One region of the Comamonas aquatica genome, then DNA from elsewhere that is predicted to be linked to it. Evidence: predicted binding sites of a transcription regulator. Region 1 holds the regulator's gene; each other region holds the start of a gene.

The links. The regulator FNR, encoded in region 1, switches genes on or off when oxygen is low (the NO sensors DNR and NnrR bind a similar motif). The targets are predictions, from matches to a motif close to TTGATNNNNATCAA.
Region 2: a site for FNR is predicted at 3,100-3,113, ahead of KAQ61_RS06705 (PHA/PHB synthase family protein). Genes of this name have one in related genera too.
Region 3: a site for FNR is predicted at 4,064-4,077, ahead of KAQ61_RS05910 (MBL fold metallo-hydrolase RNA specificity domain-containing protein). Genes of this name have one in related genera too.

Annotation. Positions count from the first base shown of each region.
Region 1 is NZ_CP072916.1:901,680-907,271, reverse strand. Features, by position in the region: gene hemN (oxygen-independent coproporphyrinogen III oxidase) at 1-571, opposite strand, end outside; gene fnr (fumarate/nitrate reduction transcriptional regulator Fnr) at 776-1,501, shown strand; gene KAQ61_RS04225 (hypothetical protein) at 1,572-1,877, opposite strand; gene KAQ61_RS04220 (FixH family protein) at 2,126-2,413, opposite strand; gene ccoG (cytochrome c oxidase accessory protein CcoG) at 2,489-3,919, opposite strand; gene ccoP (cytochrome-c oxidase, cbb3-type subunit III) at 3,991-4,905, opposite strand; gene KAQ61_RS04205 (cbb3-type cytochrome oxidase subunit 3) at 4,933-5,070, opposite strand; gene ccoO (cytochrome-c oxidase, cbb3-type subunit II) at 5,084-5,592, opposite strand, start outside.
Region 2 is NZ_CP072916.1:1,429,104-1,434,695, reverse strand. Features, by position in the region: gene KAQ61_RS06710 (acetyl-CoA C-acetyltransferase) at 1-1,174, opposite strand, end outside; gene KAQ61_RS06705 (PHA/PHB synthase family protein) at 1,286-2,980, opposite strand; gene KAQ61_RS06700 (hypothetical protein) at 3,159-3,476, shown strand; gene pgeF (peptidoglycan editing factor PgeF) at 3,393-4,232, opposite strand; gene KAQ61_RS06690 (fumarylacetoacetate hydrolase family protein) at 4,310-5,008, shown strand; gene KAQ61_RS06685 (NUDIX hydrolase) at 5,017-5,568, shown strand.
Region 3 is NZ_CP072916.1:1,244,271-1,249,862, reverse strand. Features, by position in the region: gene KAQ61_RS05925 (CoA transferase subunit A) at 1-650, opposite strand, end outside; gene KAQ61_RS05920 (PAS and helix-turn-helix domain-containing protein) at 730-1,272, shown strand; gene katG (catalase/peroxidase HPI) at 1,757-3,958, shown strand; gene KAQ61_RS05910 (MBL fold metallo-hydrolase RNA specificity domain-containing protein) at 4,228-5,592, shown strand, end outside.

The DNA.
Region 1 (5,592 bases):
CGGCGGGCTGCTCGCGGTGCACGGCCTTTTGCACATCGGGATCGAAGTCCTGCACGCCGAAACTCAGGCGGTTGAAGCCAACTTCCTTGAGCACAGCCAGGCGCTCGCGCGTCACCGTGCGCGGGTCCACCTCGATGGAATACTCGCCAGCAGGATCAAAGGCGAAACGCTCGCGCAGCATCTGCCACAGCTCACGCAACTCGTCATCGGACAGGAACGTGGGCGTTCCTCCGCCGACATGGAACTGGCTGACCACCTGCCCCCGCCCGCAGTGCTGCAGGTGCAGATCGACCTCGCGCTCCAGATAGCGCATGTACGTGGCCGCACGCTCATGGTGCTTGGTCACGATCTTGTTGCACGCGCAGTAATAGCACAGCGATTCGCAAAACGGGATGTGCACATACAGCGACATCGGCTGCTTGGCAGCCGCAGCGACTTTGCGTTGCTTCAGAGCCAAGATATAGTCGCTATCACCAAACGCTTCCACAAACCTGTCTGCTGTGGGGTAAGAGGTATAGCGTGGACCAGGTACGTCGTAACGACGCAGGAGTTCGGGTGTGACGACAGTCATGAATCTTTTTTCCTTGATTGTTAGACTGTGCACCAAGGGCCCGCAACCAACCTTGACGTGAATCAAGAGGTCTGCGATCAAGCAATGCCACAATTTTGACAAGCATCATTCACCGCAATCCCAGTTGTAACAGCTTCTTTTTTACCGACCTTTAACGCACCGCGTGACCCGCAAGAATGCCTGCACCACGCCGCGTCCGAGTACATGACCCCTCCAACCATCAAAGTAACCTGTTCCAACTGCAACCTGCGCGAGCTGTGCATGCCCGTGGGGCTGAGTGAGCAGCAGTTGCAGCGCATCGACGAAATTGTGGCCACCCGCCGCAAGGTCAAGCGCGGCGGCACCCTGTTCCGCAACGGGGAGCCCTTCACATCGCTGTATGCCATCCGCACAGGCTTTTTCAAGACCTGCGTGGCTACCGAAGATGGTCGCGACCAGGTGACAGGCTTCCAGATGGCCGGCGAGATCATTGGTCTGGATGGCATCGTGCATGACCACCACACCTGCGATGCAGTGGCCCTGGAAGATGCCGAAGTGTGTGTGATGCCGTTTGACGGGCTGGAGGAGGTGTCGCGCGAAGTGACGGCCCTGCAGACCCACGTGCACAAGGTCATGAGCCGCGAAATCGTGCGCGAGCACGGTGTGATGCTGCTGCTGGGCAGCATGCGCGCAGAGGAACGCTTGGCGGCCTTCATCCTGAATCTGGTGCAGCGTCTGCACGCACGCGGCTTCTCGTCGTCGGAGTTGGTGCTGCGCATGACGCGCGAAGAGATTGGCAGCTACCTGGGCCTGAAGCTGGAGACGGTCAGCCGCACTTTCTCGAAGTTCGTCGAAGAAGGCATGGTGGAGGTCAAACAGCGCCACGTGCGCATTCTGGATACCGCCGCGCTGCAACGCCTGGTCAACAGCCACCAAGACTGCAACAAATAACCACCTACCGCTGCCTCAGCGCAGGTCCACGAAAAAAGCCTTCCTGCATCAACAGGAAGGCTTTTTTCATTCACGCGTTGTTGGGATAGCAGGCCTGCAGCCGCTCGGGATCGCCGAGCCCGGCCGACGGCGCCTGGGCTTGGGCGTTGACCGCTGCGCTGGGCAGGGCCAGCACCATGGTCATCCAGCCGGCCACGGCGAAGACCGCCCAGAACGCAAAGAATGCCAGGGTGTAGATGGCCGTGCGCGACAGCTCCACCGCCTGCCCCATCCACAGCATGTCGTGCGGGTCAAACGCCGCGAAGACCAGCATCTCCATCACGCCGGCAGCCACAAAGGCCGGCCAGCCAATCCACATCCAGCGTCGTGTCCACATAAAAGCACTCCTTCGCAAGGGGTTGTAGATAAATTGTGTCCACAGGCGCAGCACCATGGTTGTGGGACAAACACTGAATAAAAAAACATAGCTGCCAGCGCTTGTTGTCACTGGATTTCAAATAGTTTTCTATTTAAAACCTAATGTTTGCATGCGCTAGCAGCTATGTTTTTAGCCAACCACCTCCGCGCTGTCATGGGCCACCCCTGCCGCCGAGAGCAGCGCAGGCAGCCTGTCAGCGCGCTGCATCACTTGGGTGCCAGGTTGGGCAGGTCGTCCGCAGGGGTGGCGGCATGGTTGCGCACCACGTGGGCGGGTGCATGGCTTTTGTCCGGGTTGCGCAGTTGCTCGTTGATGTTCACGCCCTTCTGGTAATAGTCGGGGTCCACGACGGGATCTGCGCCACGCGTGGCAATCACCAGGGTGGCAATGCCCGCCACCACCACGATGGCAGGACCCGCCACCACCAGCCACACATGACCGAACTTCCACCAGGGACCGGTCGAGACTTCGGGCTTCATTTCAGCTTGAGACATCCTAGACTTTCTGAGAAATAAACAAACACCGCGCACAGCGCCCGAGGGCACCGTGCGCCAGACCCACATCCACGCTCAACGCGGCACCAGGAACACGGATTTTTCGGACACCCGGCCCTCACCGCTGCGCGCATCGATGTCGAACACGATGTGGTGCGAGCCGGGCTCTGCCGCACCGTAGGGAATCTGCACCCGCACGGCCACGCCGCGCGTCTGGGCGGGCAGCACTTCGACCTCGCCACCCTCGACCAGCTCGATCCCGTTGAGACCGTGCACCTGCACATGGTAGGTCTGGGCGGCCTCGGTGGCATTCATGACCTGCAGCCGATAGACATTTTCCAGCTTGCCGCCCGCCACGATCCGGGCCAGCGAGGCGCGGTCGCGGATCACGTCCACCTTCAACGGCTCGCGCAGCGCCATGCTCACCACCATCGCCACCGACAGGCCGACCAGGACGGCCCCATAAATCAGCACCCGAGGGCGGGCGATGCGCCGCAGGATCTGGGAGCGCGGCCAGCGCTGGGTGACAGCGTTTTGCGTCGTCAAGCGAATCAGGCCCCGCGGGTAATGCATGTTGTCCATCACGTTGTTGCACGCATCAATGCACAAGCCACAGCCGATGCACTCGTACTGCAGACCGTTGCGGATGTCGATGCCCACCGGGCAGACCTGGACGCAGAGCTTGCAGTCGATGCAGTCGCCCAACCCCTGGGCCTTGTAATCCGCATCCTTCTTGCGAGGACCGCGCGCTTCGCCGCGCACAGTGTCATAGCTGACCACCAGCGTGTCCTTGTCAAACATCGCGCTCTGGAAGCGCGCGTAGGGGCACATGTACTTGCAGACCTGCTCGCGCATGTAGCCGGCATTGCCATAGGTGGCGAAACCGTAGAACAGCACCCAGAAGATCTGCCAGCCACCTTGCAGGGCCAGCAGTTCGCTGCCCAGCTCGCGGATGGGCACAAAGTAGCCCACGAAGGTGAAGCCCGTCCACAAGGCAAACACCACCCACAGCAACTGCTTGAGCGATTTTTTCCAGACCTTCTCCCAGGTCCAGCCGGCCTGGTCCAGACGGATGCGCGCACTGCGATCGCCTTCGACCTTGTGCTCGATCCACATGAAGATTTCCGTGTAGACCGTCTGCGGACAGGTGAAGCCGCACCACAGGCGCCCGGCCACGGCCGTGAACAGGAACAGGGCCAACGCACTGATGATCAGCAGCCCCGTGAGGTAGATGAAGTCCTGCGGGTACAGCACGTAGCCGAACAGGTAAAAGCGCCGCGCGCCCAGATCGAACAGCACCATCTGACGCTGCCCCCAATCCAGCCAGGGCAGGCCGTAGAACAGCAGCTGCGTGGCCCACACCATCAGCCAGCGCCAGCGCATGAAAGTCCCGCTGATGGAACGCGGATAGATTTTCTTATGCGCTTCGTAAAACGAGACAGATTTTTCCTGGCTTTCCGCTTTGATAGGAATGACTTTTTGCGGTTTCTTTTGCTCGGAACTCATGAATTACGCTCCCCTAATCGCACCAAATAAAAAGGCGGCACACAGTGCCGCCTTTTGGATCGCCACAACGATCAGTTAGCCGCTGCGGGCTTGTGTGACAAACCCCAGACATAGGCGGTCAGAACGTCGATCTGGGCAGGGGTCAGTTTCTTGTCCTGCGCAGGCATTTCGTTCATCTTGCCATTGTTGATCATGTCCACAATCGCCTGTTCGCCCCAGCCGTGAAGCCAGATGTCATCGGTCAGGTTAGGCGCGCCGAGCATGGTGTTGCCCTTGCCGTCCATGCCGTGGCAGGCTGCGCAAGCGGTGAACTTGGACTTGCCCAGCGAAGCCTTCAGCGAGTCATGGGGACTGCCGGACAGGCTCAGGACATAGTGGGCCAGGTTGCGCACATCGTCGGGAGAACCCACGGCTTCGGCCTGGGGAGGCATCATGCCGATACGACCCTGGGTGATGGTTTGCTTGATGTTCTCAGGCGCGCCACCATGCAGCCAATCGCTGTCGGCCAGGTTCGGGAAGCTCTTGCTACCGCGGGCATCGGAGCCGTGGCATTGCGCGCAGTTGTTCATGAACAAACGCTCGCCGATGGCCATGGCCTGGCTGTCCTTGGACACATCTTCCGTGCTCATCGCCGTGAAGCGTGCATACAGTGGCTCCAGCTCGGCCTTGGCTTTTTCCACCTCGGCTTCGTAGGCGCCCACCTGGCTCCATTGCAGCTTGCCGGCATAAGTACCCAGACCGGGGTAGGCCGTCAGGTACAGCAGACCAAAGATGATGGTGATCACGAACATCCAGACCCACCAGCGTGGCATGGGGTTGTTCAGTTCACGCAGGTCTTCGTCCCAGACGTGGCCGGTGGTGTTTTCCTCATCGGAAACCACCTTCTTGCGGGCGGTAATGACCAGGAGCACCAAGCAGCCGACGATGCCGGCTAAGGTAATGCCTGCGACATAGACCGACCAGAAATTGTTTATGAAATCGCTCATGGGATCTTCTCGTTCTGGTGGAGAGAATCAGTCTTGTTGGAAAGGCAGCTGCGCCGCCTCATCAAAGCGGGCCTGGTTACGGCGGGCATACGCCCACCACCAGATGCCTAGAAAACACGCCAGCGATGCCAACGTCGCAACAATGCGCATGGTGGTGATATCCATAACCCGCTCCTTCTTACTTCAGCGCAGTGCCCAGACCCTGCAGGTAAGCAATCAATGCTTCCATTTCGGTCTTGCCCTTGATCTGCTCCGCTGCACCGGCGATTTGCTCGTCGGTATAGGGAACACCCACCGTACGCAGCGCAGACATGCGCTGGGCCACCACGGTGTGATCCACCAGGTTCTTCTGCAGCCATGGGTACTCGGGCATGTTGGACTCGGGCACCACATCACGTGGGTTGTTCAAGTGGATACGGTGCCATTCATCGCTGTACTTGCCGCCCACGCGGTGCAGGTCAGGACCGGTACGCTTGGAGCCCCACTGGAAGGGGTGGTCGTACACGAACTCACCCGCCACCGAGTAGTGGCCGTAGCGCATGGTTTCTGCGCGGAAAGGACGGATCATCTGGGAGTGGCAGTTGTAGCAACCCTCACGCAGATAGACGTCGCGCCCCATCAGTTGCAGTGGAGGATAAGGCTCCACACCCTGCACCGCCTCGGTCGTCGACTTTTGGAAGAACAGGG
Region 2 (5,592 bases), 530 kb from region 1:
GCTCAACCGCCAGGGCCACGCCCATGCCGCCGCCGATGCACAGTGCCGCGACGCCCTTCTTGGCATCCCGGCGCTGCATTTCGTGCAGCAGGGTCACCAGCACGCGGCAGCCCGAGGCCCCGATGGGGTGGCCAATCGCGATGGCACCACCATTGACATTGACCTTGTCCGCATCAATGCCCAGCACCTTGTTCACGGCGCAGGCCTGGGCGGCGAAGGCTTCGTTCAACTCAAACAGGTCCACATCACCGACCTGCCAACCCGCGCGCTGCAGCGCCTTGCGCGTGGCGGACACCGGCCCCATGCCCATGGTGGCGGGGTTCAGGCCGCTGGTGGCATAGGCCTTGATCGTAGCCAGGGGCTTCAGGCCGAGGGCGGCCGCCTTGCTGGCCGACATCACCACCACGGCGGCCGCGCCGTCGTTGATACCCGAGGCATTGCCTGCGGTCACCGTGCCGGCCTTGTCAAAGGCCGGCTTCAGGCTGGCCAGCGCCTCGGCGTTGGTCTTGCGGTTGATGTACTCGTCCGCTTCAAACACCAGTGGGTCGCCCTTGCGCTGGGGAATGAGCACGGGCACGATTTCATCCTTGAACTTGCCCGCGTCCTGCGCCGCGGCGGCCTTGTGCTGGCTGCCGATCGCCAGCTCATCCTGCTGGCCGCGCGAAATGTCGTTTTCCTTGGCCACGTTTTCGGCGGTGATGCCCATGTGATACTGGTTGTACACGTCCCACAGGCCGTCCAAGATCATCGTGTCCTGCATCCTCCAGTCACCCATGCGCTGGCCTTCGCGCGAGCCCTGCAGCACGTGGGGCGACAGGCTCATGTTTTCCTGGCCGCCCGCCACCACGATTTCGCTGTCACCGGTCGCCACGGCCTGGGCCGCCAGCATCACAGCCTTCAGGCCCGAGCCGCACACGGCGTTGATGGTCAACGCCGGCGTTTCCTGGGCCACGCCGGCCTTCATCATGGCCTGGCGCGCAGGGTTCTGGCCAACACCGGCCGTGAGCACCTGGCCCATGATGACTTCCCCCACCTGGTCCAGCGGCACCTGGGCGCGCTGCAAGGCGGCCTTGATCACGGTGGCGCCCAGATCGACGGCCGGCACTTTGGCCAGGCCTCCCCCAAACTTGCCCACGGCAGTGCGCACGGCGGAAACGATGACGATGTCTTCCATGTGATGGGTCCCTTGTCGTTGATTGATTCTGCGCCGCGGCCCGTGTTGCTCTGCGTACAGCACACCCCCTGGGCCGGCGGCAATTCACATTGTGCAGGGGTTCTGTGTCAGTCAGGCCTTTTGCAGCACATAACGGCCGGGTGCCGGCTCGATGGCCTTGTACTGGTTGCCCTTGCCATAGCGCTTGGGGGCGGCCACCAGCTTGCCAGCATGCCCCTTGAGCCATGCGGACCAGTCCGTCCACCAGCTGCCCGGATGCTCTTGCGCTCCCTGCAGCCATTCGGCATGCGTGGCGGGCAAGGCGCCATCGGCGCGAATCCAGTGGCTGCGCTTGTTCTTGGCGGGTGGGTTGATGACGCCGGCAATATGCCCGGACGCGCCCATCACGAAACGCTTCTCGCCCGGGAACACCTGGGTGGATGCGTAGGAACCGCCAATCGGCACGATGTGGTCCTCGCGCGAACCGTAGATGTACAGGGGCACGTCCACACGGCCCAGATCCAGAGCCTGGCCACACACCGTCAGATGCCCGGGTTTGACCAGGTTGTTCTCCAGGTACATGTTGCGCAGGTACCAGGCATACCAAGGGCCGGGCAGGTTGGTGGCATCACTGTTCCAGTACAACAGGTCGAAGGGCGGCGGGGTCTCGCCCTTCAGGTAATTGCCGACCACGTAGTTCCAGACCAGGTCGTTGGGGCGCAGAAAGCTGAAGGTAGAGGCCAGCTCCTGGCCTTGCAACAACCCGCCCTTGCCCATTTGCAGCTCCCGCATCTGGACAAAGGCTTCGTCGATGAAGACATCCAGCACGCCGGTGTCGGTGAAGTCCACCAGGGTGGTCAACAAAGTGGCGCTGGCCACCGGCGCCTGCTGGCGCGCCGCCAGCACGGCCAGGGCCGCCGACAGCATGGTGCCGCCAACGCAAAAGCCCAGGACGTTGATCTGGTCGGCCCCACCGATCTCCTGCGTGACGGCAATCGCCTGGAGCACGGCATGCTCGATGTAGTCGTCCCAGGTCAGGTGGCCCAGCGATTCATCCGGGTTGCGCCAGCTGACGACAAAGGTGCGTAGGCCCTGGCTGACCGCATAGCGGATCAGCGAATTCTCCGGCTGCAGGTCCAGGATGTAGTACTTGTTGATGCACGGCGGCACCAGCAGGAAGGGCCGCTCATGCACCTTGGCCGTGAGCGGCTTGTATTCAATCAACTGGAAGATGTCGTTCTCGTAGACCACCGCACCTTCGCTGGTGGCCACGTTCTTGCCCACTTCGAACACGCTCTCGTCGGTCATCGAGACATGGCCCTGCCCCATGTCGTGCAGCAGGTTCTGGATGCCCTGGGCCAGGCTTTGGCCCTTCGTGGCAATCGCTTTTTGCTGTGCTTCGGGATTCAAGGCCAGGAAGTTGCTGGGCGACATGGCCGCCACCCATTGCTCCACGGCAAAGCGGATGCGCTCGCGCGTCTTGGCGTCGGCCTGCACGGCCTCGGCCATGCCGGTCAGGGCCTGGGCATTGAGCAGGTAGGCATTCGCCGTCCACGCGGACAAGGGGTTCTCGGCCCAGGCGGCCGCGCCGAAGCGCTTGTCCTTGAGGGCCGAAGGCTGGGCCACGCCCTGGCTCCAGAGTGCGGTGGCTTCGCGCACGTAGTGCTGTTGCAGTTCCTGCAGCTTGGCCGCATCCAACTGCACTGCGACAGGACCCGCAGCGCCAGCAGGCGCTGTCGGAAAGGCCGCCACAGCCTTGGCCCACTGGTCGGCAAAGAATTGCTGGAACTGTTGTGCGCTCTGATCCCAAGAAGCTTCCGAAGCCATGTTGTCTCCTGTGTGTGCAGGCCAGCACGGTGCGTGCTGTGCTGCTGGATTGATTGTTGCGCAGCAGCATGTGTCTGGCAATCCAGCGCCGCCCCTGCCCCAAGCAAAAACCGGGCTCATTGACGCGAATCAAGCCCACTATCTCCCAGGGACGTGCTGCGTCAGGCACATTTCAACGATGTACCTGATTGTCATTGCCTGGTTCTATGTGACGTTGATGATGGCGCTGGCCGAGGCGGCCAGCCCGCAAGGCAGCATCCTGGGAGCCGTCATCACTTTTGTGCTGTATGGGCTGCTGCCCATGTCCATCCTGGTTTACGTCCTGGGCACGCCCGCGCGCAAACGCCGCCTCAAGGCCCGGAGGGAGGCCGAGCAACGCGCCTGGGATGCAGCCCAAGCGGCCGCCGCCCCGTCAGCGAGTCTTCCAGATACAGGCGGCCATGCGCCCGGTACTGCCGAGGACGCCGGCATCGCGGCGGTGCGAAAAGAACCTTGAAGCGTCGCTGAACGTGCACCAGGCCGGCGTGCCATCGTTGCCATACAGCTGCGCCAGACCCAGTTGCGCCAACCGCCGCCGGGCCAGGCCCGACAGGTCGGCCATCCACTTGCCCGGAGCCCCGTCACGCGCCTGAAAGCATGGGCCGGCACCCGCGTCACGGCCGGTGAACGCTGCCCGAACGTCCTCCCCCACCTCGAAGGCTTGTGGGCCGATGCACGGTCCCAGCCAGACCTGGGTCTGCGCAGCCAGTGCAGCATCGGCAGGCAGGCCCAGCTGGCGAGCATAAGCCAGCCACAGGGTCTCCAGGACACCATGCCCGTCCTGGCCCGCCAGCCCGCGCCAACCGGCATGCGCCGCTGCCACGACCCGGCCCGAGCGATGGGCCATCAGCACGGGCAGGCAATCGGCCACCATGATGGTGCAGACCATGCCGACCTGGTCGGTGACACAGGCGTCGAAGGCCTGCGCCTGCGGCACGCCCTCCTCCAGCACCTGCACCCCACAGCCGTGCACCTGCTGCATGAAGACCGGCTGCACCAACCGGTCGGCGGCGTCCTGGATCACGCGGCCCAGCAACCGGCGGTTGGCCGCCACCGCCTGCGGGGCATCGCCCACATGGTCGCCCAGGTTCATCGTGTCCCATGGCGGCGCGCTCATGCCCCCCTGGCGTGTGGTGAACAAGGCCTGCACACCGGGGAGGGCAGGCCAGTCGGGCTGCAGCCATTGCTGCAAAAGATGCTTGGTATCAGTCACGCAGGCAGCATACCCTGCCCAATCGGCGCCAGAACTCATGGCACACTTTCGGCTTCCATCGCTTTGTCTGTTTTGCCATGCAGTTTGCGTTCCCCCCCGCCCCCCAGGCCTCGTTGCCGATTGTTGATAGCACCGACCGTTTCCCCGTGCACCGCATCTACTGCGTGGGCCGCAACTACGCCGAACATGCCAAGGAGATGGGCTTTACCGGCCGTGAAGCCCCCTTCTTCTTCATGAAGCCCGCCGACGCGGTCGTGGCCCCCACAGGCGATGCCCCCGTGCAGATGCCCTACCCCAGCCTGACCAGCAACCTGCACCACGAAATTGAGCTGGTGGTGGCGATTGGCAAGGGCGGCAAGAACATCCCGGCCAGCGAGGCCTTCGCACACATCTGGGGCTACGCCGTGGGCCTGGACATGACCCGCCGCGACCTGCAAAACGAGATGAAGAAGCAAGGCCGCCCCTGGTGCATTGGCAAGGCCTTCGAGTACAGCGCGCCCATCGGCCCTGTCACCCCCGCCGCCCAGGCTGGCAATATCGAACAGGCTGACATCTGGTTGCAGGTCAACGGCCAAGACCGCCAGCGTAGCCAGATCGGTCAGCTGATCTGGAACATTGCCGAAACCATCGAACACCTGTCCCAGGCCTGGGAGCTGCAACCGGGCGACCTGATCATGACCGGCACCCCCGAAGGCGTGGGTGCCGTGCAGGTGGGCGACCTGCTGGAAGGCGGCATCACCGGGCTGACCCCACTGCGCGTATCCATCACGGCTTGACGCCCGGCATGTACCAGCGCCCCGCCATCCAGTTCTGCAGCCTCTGCGGCCACGCCACGCGCCACGCCATCCCCGACGATGGCGACACGCGCGTGCGCGCCATCTGCACCGGCTGTGGCACCGTGCACTACCAGAACCCGCTGAACGTGGTGGGGGCGATTCCCGTGGCCGACGATGGCCGCATCCTGCTTTGCAAGCGCAACATCGAGCCCCGCTGGGGCAAGTGGACCTTGCCCGCCGGCTTCATGGAACTGGGCGAAACCGCCAGCCAGGGCGCCGCGCGCGAGACGGACGAGGAAGCCGGCGCCGACATCGAGATGGGCCGGCTGTTTTCCGTCATCAGCGTGCCCCGCGTCGGCCAGGTGCACCTGTTCTACTGCGCGCGCCTGCGCAGCGACATGCTCGACCCCGGGCATGAAACGATTGAAGCACGCCTGTTCCATGCCGACGACATCCCCTGGGACGAACTGGCATTTCGCACCGTCAGCGTCACCCTGCAGCGCTACCTGGAAGACCGCCAAGCCGGCCTGACCCAGGTGCACAGCATCGACCTCGACTGAGCCCACCCCTGGCGTTGCCCCCTG
Region 3 (5,592 bases), 340 kb from region 1:
TTGTGCACGATGCGGTGCACATAGATGCCAGGCAGGTGGATGTCGTCGGGCGCGATCTCGCCAATCTCGACCACTTCCTCGACCTCCACGATGCAGACCTTGCCGCAGGTGGCCGCTGCCGGGTTGAAGTTGCGCGCCGTCAGGCGGAACTGCAGGTTGCCGCTCTTGTCGGCGCGCCAGGCCTTGACCAGGGCCACATCGGCCACGATGGCACGTTCCATCACATAGGTTTCACCGTCGAATTCGCGCAGTTCCTTGCCCTCGGCCACCTGCGTGCCTACACCGGTCTTGGTGAAGAAGGCGGGAATGCCGGCGCCACCGGCGCGCATCTTCTCGGCCAGCGTGCCTTGCGGCGTGAATTCCAGTTCCAGCTCGCCCGCCAGGTACTGGCGCTCGAACTCCTTGTTCTCACCCACGTAGCTGGCGATCATCTTCTTGATCTGGCGGGTTTCCAGCAGCTTGCCCAGGCCAAAGCCATCGACGCCGGCATTGTTCGAGGCGATCGTCAGGTCCTTGACACCGCTGTCGCGCAGGGCGTCAATCAGTGCCTCGGGGATACCGCACAGGCCAAAGCCGCCAACCGCCAGCAATTGCCCATCAGCCACCACGCCTTGCAAGGCCGCCGCCGCAGAGGGATAGAGTTTTTTCACGTTGTCTCCTATTGATCTTGAGCCACTTGCAACGATACTACGTAGCTACGTACGTAGTATTTCTTAAAGTCTTACCCACATGAACCTGGACCACCGTTTGGCATTCGATCTGGCGCCCGTCGGGCTGGTGATCTCCCGCAACCGCATCATGGTCGACTGCAACCAGCATGTGTGCGAGATGTTCGCCACCTCGCGCGAATTGCTGATCGGCCAATCCTTCCAGGTGCTCTACCCCTCGGCCGATGAATACGAACGCCTCGGGGCCCACATGGCGCCCATTCTGAATGCCAAAGGCTTTTACGCCGACAACCGCATCATGAAGCGGGGCACGGGCGAAACCTTCTGGTGCCACGTCAGCGGCCGGGCCCTGGACCGCAGCGAGCCCCATGCGGCGGGTATCTGGAGCTTTGAGGACCTCTCGGCCCAGCGCCCCGTCAAGGCCGAACTCACCGGCCGCGAACGCGAAGTGGCTGCGCGCCTACTGGAGGGGCTGACGTCCAAGGAAATTGGCCGGGCCCTGAACATCAGCCACCGCACCGTGGAAATCTACCGTGCCCGGCTGATGCGCAAGTACTGCGCCTCGACCGCTGCAGACCTGGTCCACAAGCTGCTGGCCGGCTGAGGGCTGCCCCAGCCCTGCTCGACCTGTTCCTCGGCCTCGACAGGGTTACAGACGTACTGCCTGATTTCAGCCCCCAGCAGCCAGGGCAGTTGCCCTGCATCACAACCGCCGCTGGTGTAGGCCAATCCCGCGATTTGACCGGGCACCCTTGTTAGTGCCTTGTCGGTCTTCTAAGCTTTTTGCACAGCATGCGCACGAGGCTGCGTCTTTGCTTGTCGACACCCAGGTTCCGGCCACACCCCGCACTGGCTAAGCGGGCCTGGACTGCCCGACAACCCGCCGTGCCAACGGTGATGAAGACGCTGCCTATGGTGCAGCTAAGAAAAATCAATAGCAAAAATCGCCCGCTTTGCTTGCAAGCAAGGATAATTCGAGGCATCAATTGCAAACAGCTATTGATTTAACAAGTTTAATATCGATTATTAATTGATATTGCACTCCCGAAACCGTCGACTTGTCAGCCTCGCAGAAACGGAGATTCCCCATGACCACTGAATCCAAGTGCCCCTTCCACCAAGCCAACAGCGGCACCGCTGCCAAGGGCGGTGGCACCACCAACCGTGACTGGTGGCCGAACCAGCTGCGCGTGGATCTGCTGAGCCAGCACTCCGCCAAAAGCAACCCCATGGACGAAGGCTTCGACTATGCACAAGCCTTCCAGCAACTGGACTACGAAGGCCTCAAGCGCGACCTGCGCGCGCTGATGACCGACTCCCAGGACTGGTGGCCTGCCGACTTCGGCCACTATGGTCCCCAGTTCATCCGCATGGCCTGGCACGCCGCCGGCACCTACCGCATGCAGGATGGCCGTGGAGGTGCTGGACGCGGCCAGCAACGCTTCGCCCCGCTGAACAGCTGGCCTGACAACGTCAACATCGACAAGTCGCGCCGCCTGCTGTGGCCCATCAAGCAGAAATACGGCAACAAGATTTCCTGGGGCGATCTGATGATCCTGTGCGGCAACGTCGCACTGGAAACCATGGGCTTTCGCACGTTCGGTTTTGCCGGTGGTCGCGTCGACACCTGGGAACCCGATCAGGATGTGTACTGGGGTGCGGAAAAGGAATGGCTGGCCACCAGCGACAAACCCAACAGCCGCTACAGCGGTGACCGCGATCTGGAGAACCCGCTGGCTGCGGTGCAGATGGGCCTGATCTACGTCAACCCCGAAGGCCCGGACGGCAATGGCGACCCGCTGTCGGCCGCCCGCGACATCCGCGAGACCTTCGCCCGCATGGCCATGGACGATGAAGAGACCGTCGCCCTGATCGCCGGTGGCCACACCTTCGGCAAGACCCACGGCGCAGGGCCGGCCAGCCACGTCGGCACCGACCCCGAGGCTTCCGGCCTGGAAGCCCAGGGCTTGGGCTGGGCCAGCAGCTTTGGCAGTGGCCACGGTGGCGACACCATCACCTCCGGCCTGGAAGTGACCTGGACGCAAACCCCCGCTCAGTGGAGCAACTACTTCTTCGAGAACCTGTTCAAGTACGAGTGGGTCAAGACCCACAGCCCCGCCGGCGCCATCCAGTGGGTGGCCAAGGATGCCGCAGACGTCATCCCCGACGCCCATGGCGGCCCCAACAAGAAGCCCACCATGCTGACAACCGATCTGTCGCTGCGCATGGACCCGGCCTACGAAAAGATTTCGCGCCGCTTCCTGGAAAATCCCCAGGCTTTTGCTGAAGCGTTTGCCCGCGCCTGGTTCAAGCTGACCCACCGCGACATGGGCCCGCGTGCACGCTACCTGGGCCCCGAAGTGCCCAAGGAAGAGCTGATCTGGCAGGATCCTGTGCCCGCCGTCAACCACCCGCTGGTGAATGCCGCTGACGTGGCTGCACTGAAGGCCAAACTGCTGGCCTCCGGCCTGAGCGTGCAGGAGCTGGTGGGCACGGCCTGGGCCGCGGCTTCGACCTTCCGGGGTTCGGACATGCGCGGCGGTGCCAATGGGGCCCGCATCCGCCTGGCCCCACAGAAGGACTGGGCCGTCAATCACCCTGTCCAGTTGGCCAAGGTCCTGGCCGTGCTGGAAGGCATCCAGCGCGAGTTCAACAAGGCCGCCGAGGGCGACAAGCGCATCTCCTTGGCCGACCTGATCGTGCTGGGTGGCTGCGCCGGTGTGGAACAGGCCGCCGCCGATGCCGGCACGCAGATCTCGGTACCGTTCACACCCGGTCGCACTGACGCCAGTGCCGAACAAACCGATGCCGCATCGTTCGATGTGCTGGAGCCCGTGGCCGATGGCTTCCGCAACTTCCAGAAGCGGGCCTTCGCAGCGCCGGCCGAGGCCTTGCTGATCGACAAGGCACAACTGCTCACGCTGACCGCCCCCGAAATGACGGTGCTGCTCGGCGGCCTGCGTGCCATCAACATCAACACCGATGGCAGTGAGCACGGTGTGCTGACCGCAACCCCCGGCAAGCTGACGAACGATTTCTTCGTCAACCTGCTGGACATGGGCACCCAGTGGAAGGCACTGGACGATGGCACCTACGAAGGTGTGTGCCGCAAGACCGGTGCCAAGAAGTGGAGCGGCACCCGCGTGGATCTGGTGTTTGGCTCCAACGCCATCCTGCGCGCCCTGGCCGAGGTGTATGCCGAGGCAGGTTCCAGCGGCAAGTTCATCCACGACTTCGTGGCCGCCTGGACCAAGGTCATGGAACTGGACCGCTTTGACCTGAAGAAGTGAGGCACCGCCCTGGGGCTCCGGCCCCAGCGTTGACTTCCTCCAACCGCGCCCTTCGGGGCGCTTTTTCATGGCGGCGTGCACCCACGGTGCCAGGCAGCGCGCGGTTTGCCCTGCATCAAGCGGCGCTGCCGCCGCGGGCCACGCGCCGCACCTGGCTTGAACAGCCCTCCGTTTCTGGCGTATGGTGGACCTGTGCACCACCGCTGCACAGGCCTGTCCGAGGGTGGTGTGCTCTCCTGCAACACAGGGACAGGCCCGGATCCTCATTCATGCAGATCACTTTTCATGGCGCCGCCCAGCAAGTCACGGGATCGTGTTTTCTGGTGGAGGCGGCGGACTGCCGTTTCCTGATTGATTGCGGCATGGTCCAGGGCAACCGCGAAGCCCGGGAACGCAATTACGAACCTTTTGCCTTCGACCCCCGACGCATTGATTTTGTGCTGCTGAGCCATGCACACATCGACCACAGCGGCATGCTGCCGCGGCTGGCCATGCAGGGCTTCAGCGGGCCGATCTTCACCACGCCGGCCACCCTGGACCTGGTCGACGTCCTGCTCAAGGACAGCGCCCACATCCAGGAAACGGATTTTGAACGCAGCACCCAGCGGGCCAGCAAGCCCAACGGGCGGCACCGCCACCACAAGATAATGCCACCGCTGTACACGCTGCGCGATGTGAACCACTGCCTGCGGCTGTTCCACACCGTGGACTACGACACCGAGTTTGCGCCGCATGCCTCGGTCAAGGTGCGCTTTCGTGACGCGGGGCACATCCTGGGCTCGGCCATCCTGGAAGTCAGGCTGACCGACGAGCAGGGGCACACCCGCAAGCTGGTGGCCAGCGGCGACCTGGGGCAGCCGGGGCGACCCATCCTGCGCGACCCCACGCCGATTGACAGCGCCGATGTACTGCTGATCGAGTCCACCTACGGCGACCGCCTGCACAAGGACATGCCCTCCACCCTCGACGAGCTGGTCGAGGTGGTCCAGCGCACGGTCGCCAAGGGGAATGTGGTGATTCCCGCCTTCGCCGTCGGCCGCACCCAGGAACTGATCTATGAATTCCTGAAGCTGTCCTCGCAAGGGCAGCTGGGGCCGCTGGACATCTTCATCGACTCGCCGATGGCGATTGCCGCCACGGAAGTCACCCGCAAGCATTTCACGCTGTTTGACGACGAAGCCCGCGAGCTGTTTGCGCAGGCCAAGCAGCTGACCCAGCAGTTGCGCATCCATTTCGTGAGCGATGTCCAAGACTCGATCAAGCTCACGCGCGTGCGGTCCGGGGCCGTCATCATCTCGGCCAGCGGCATGTGCGATGCCGGGCGGGTGATCCACCACCTGCACCAGAACCTGGGGCGCCGCGAATGCGCCGTGGTGATTGCCGGCTTCCAGGCCCAGGGCACGCTGGGGCGGCGGCTGGTCGATGGCGAACGCCATGTGCGCCTGCTGGGTGACGACATCGAAGTCCAGGCATCGATCCACACCCTGGGTGGCTTCTCGGCCCACGCCGACCAACGGGCGCTGCTGGACTGGGCACGGGCTTTTGAACAGCCACCGGCCAAGACCTATGTCATCCATGGCGAGGCCCAGGCCTCGCAGGCACTGGCCTCGGCACTGCGCCAGCAACAGGGCTGG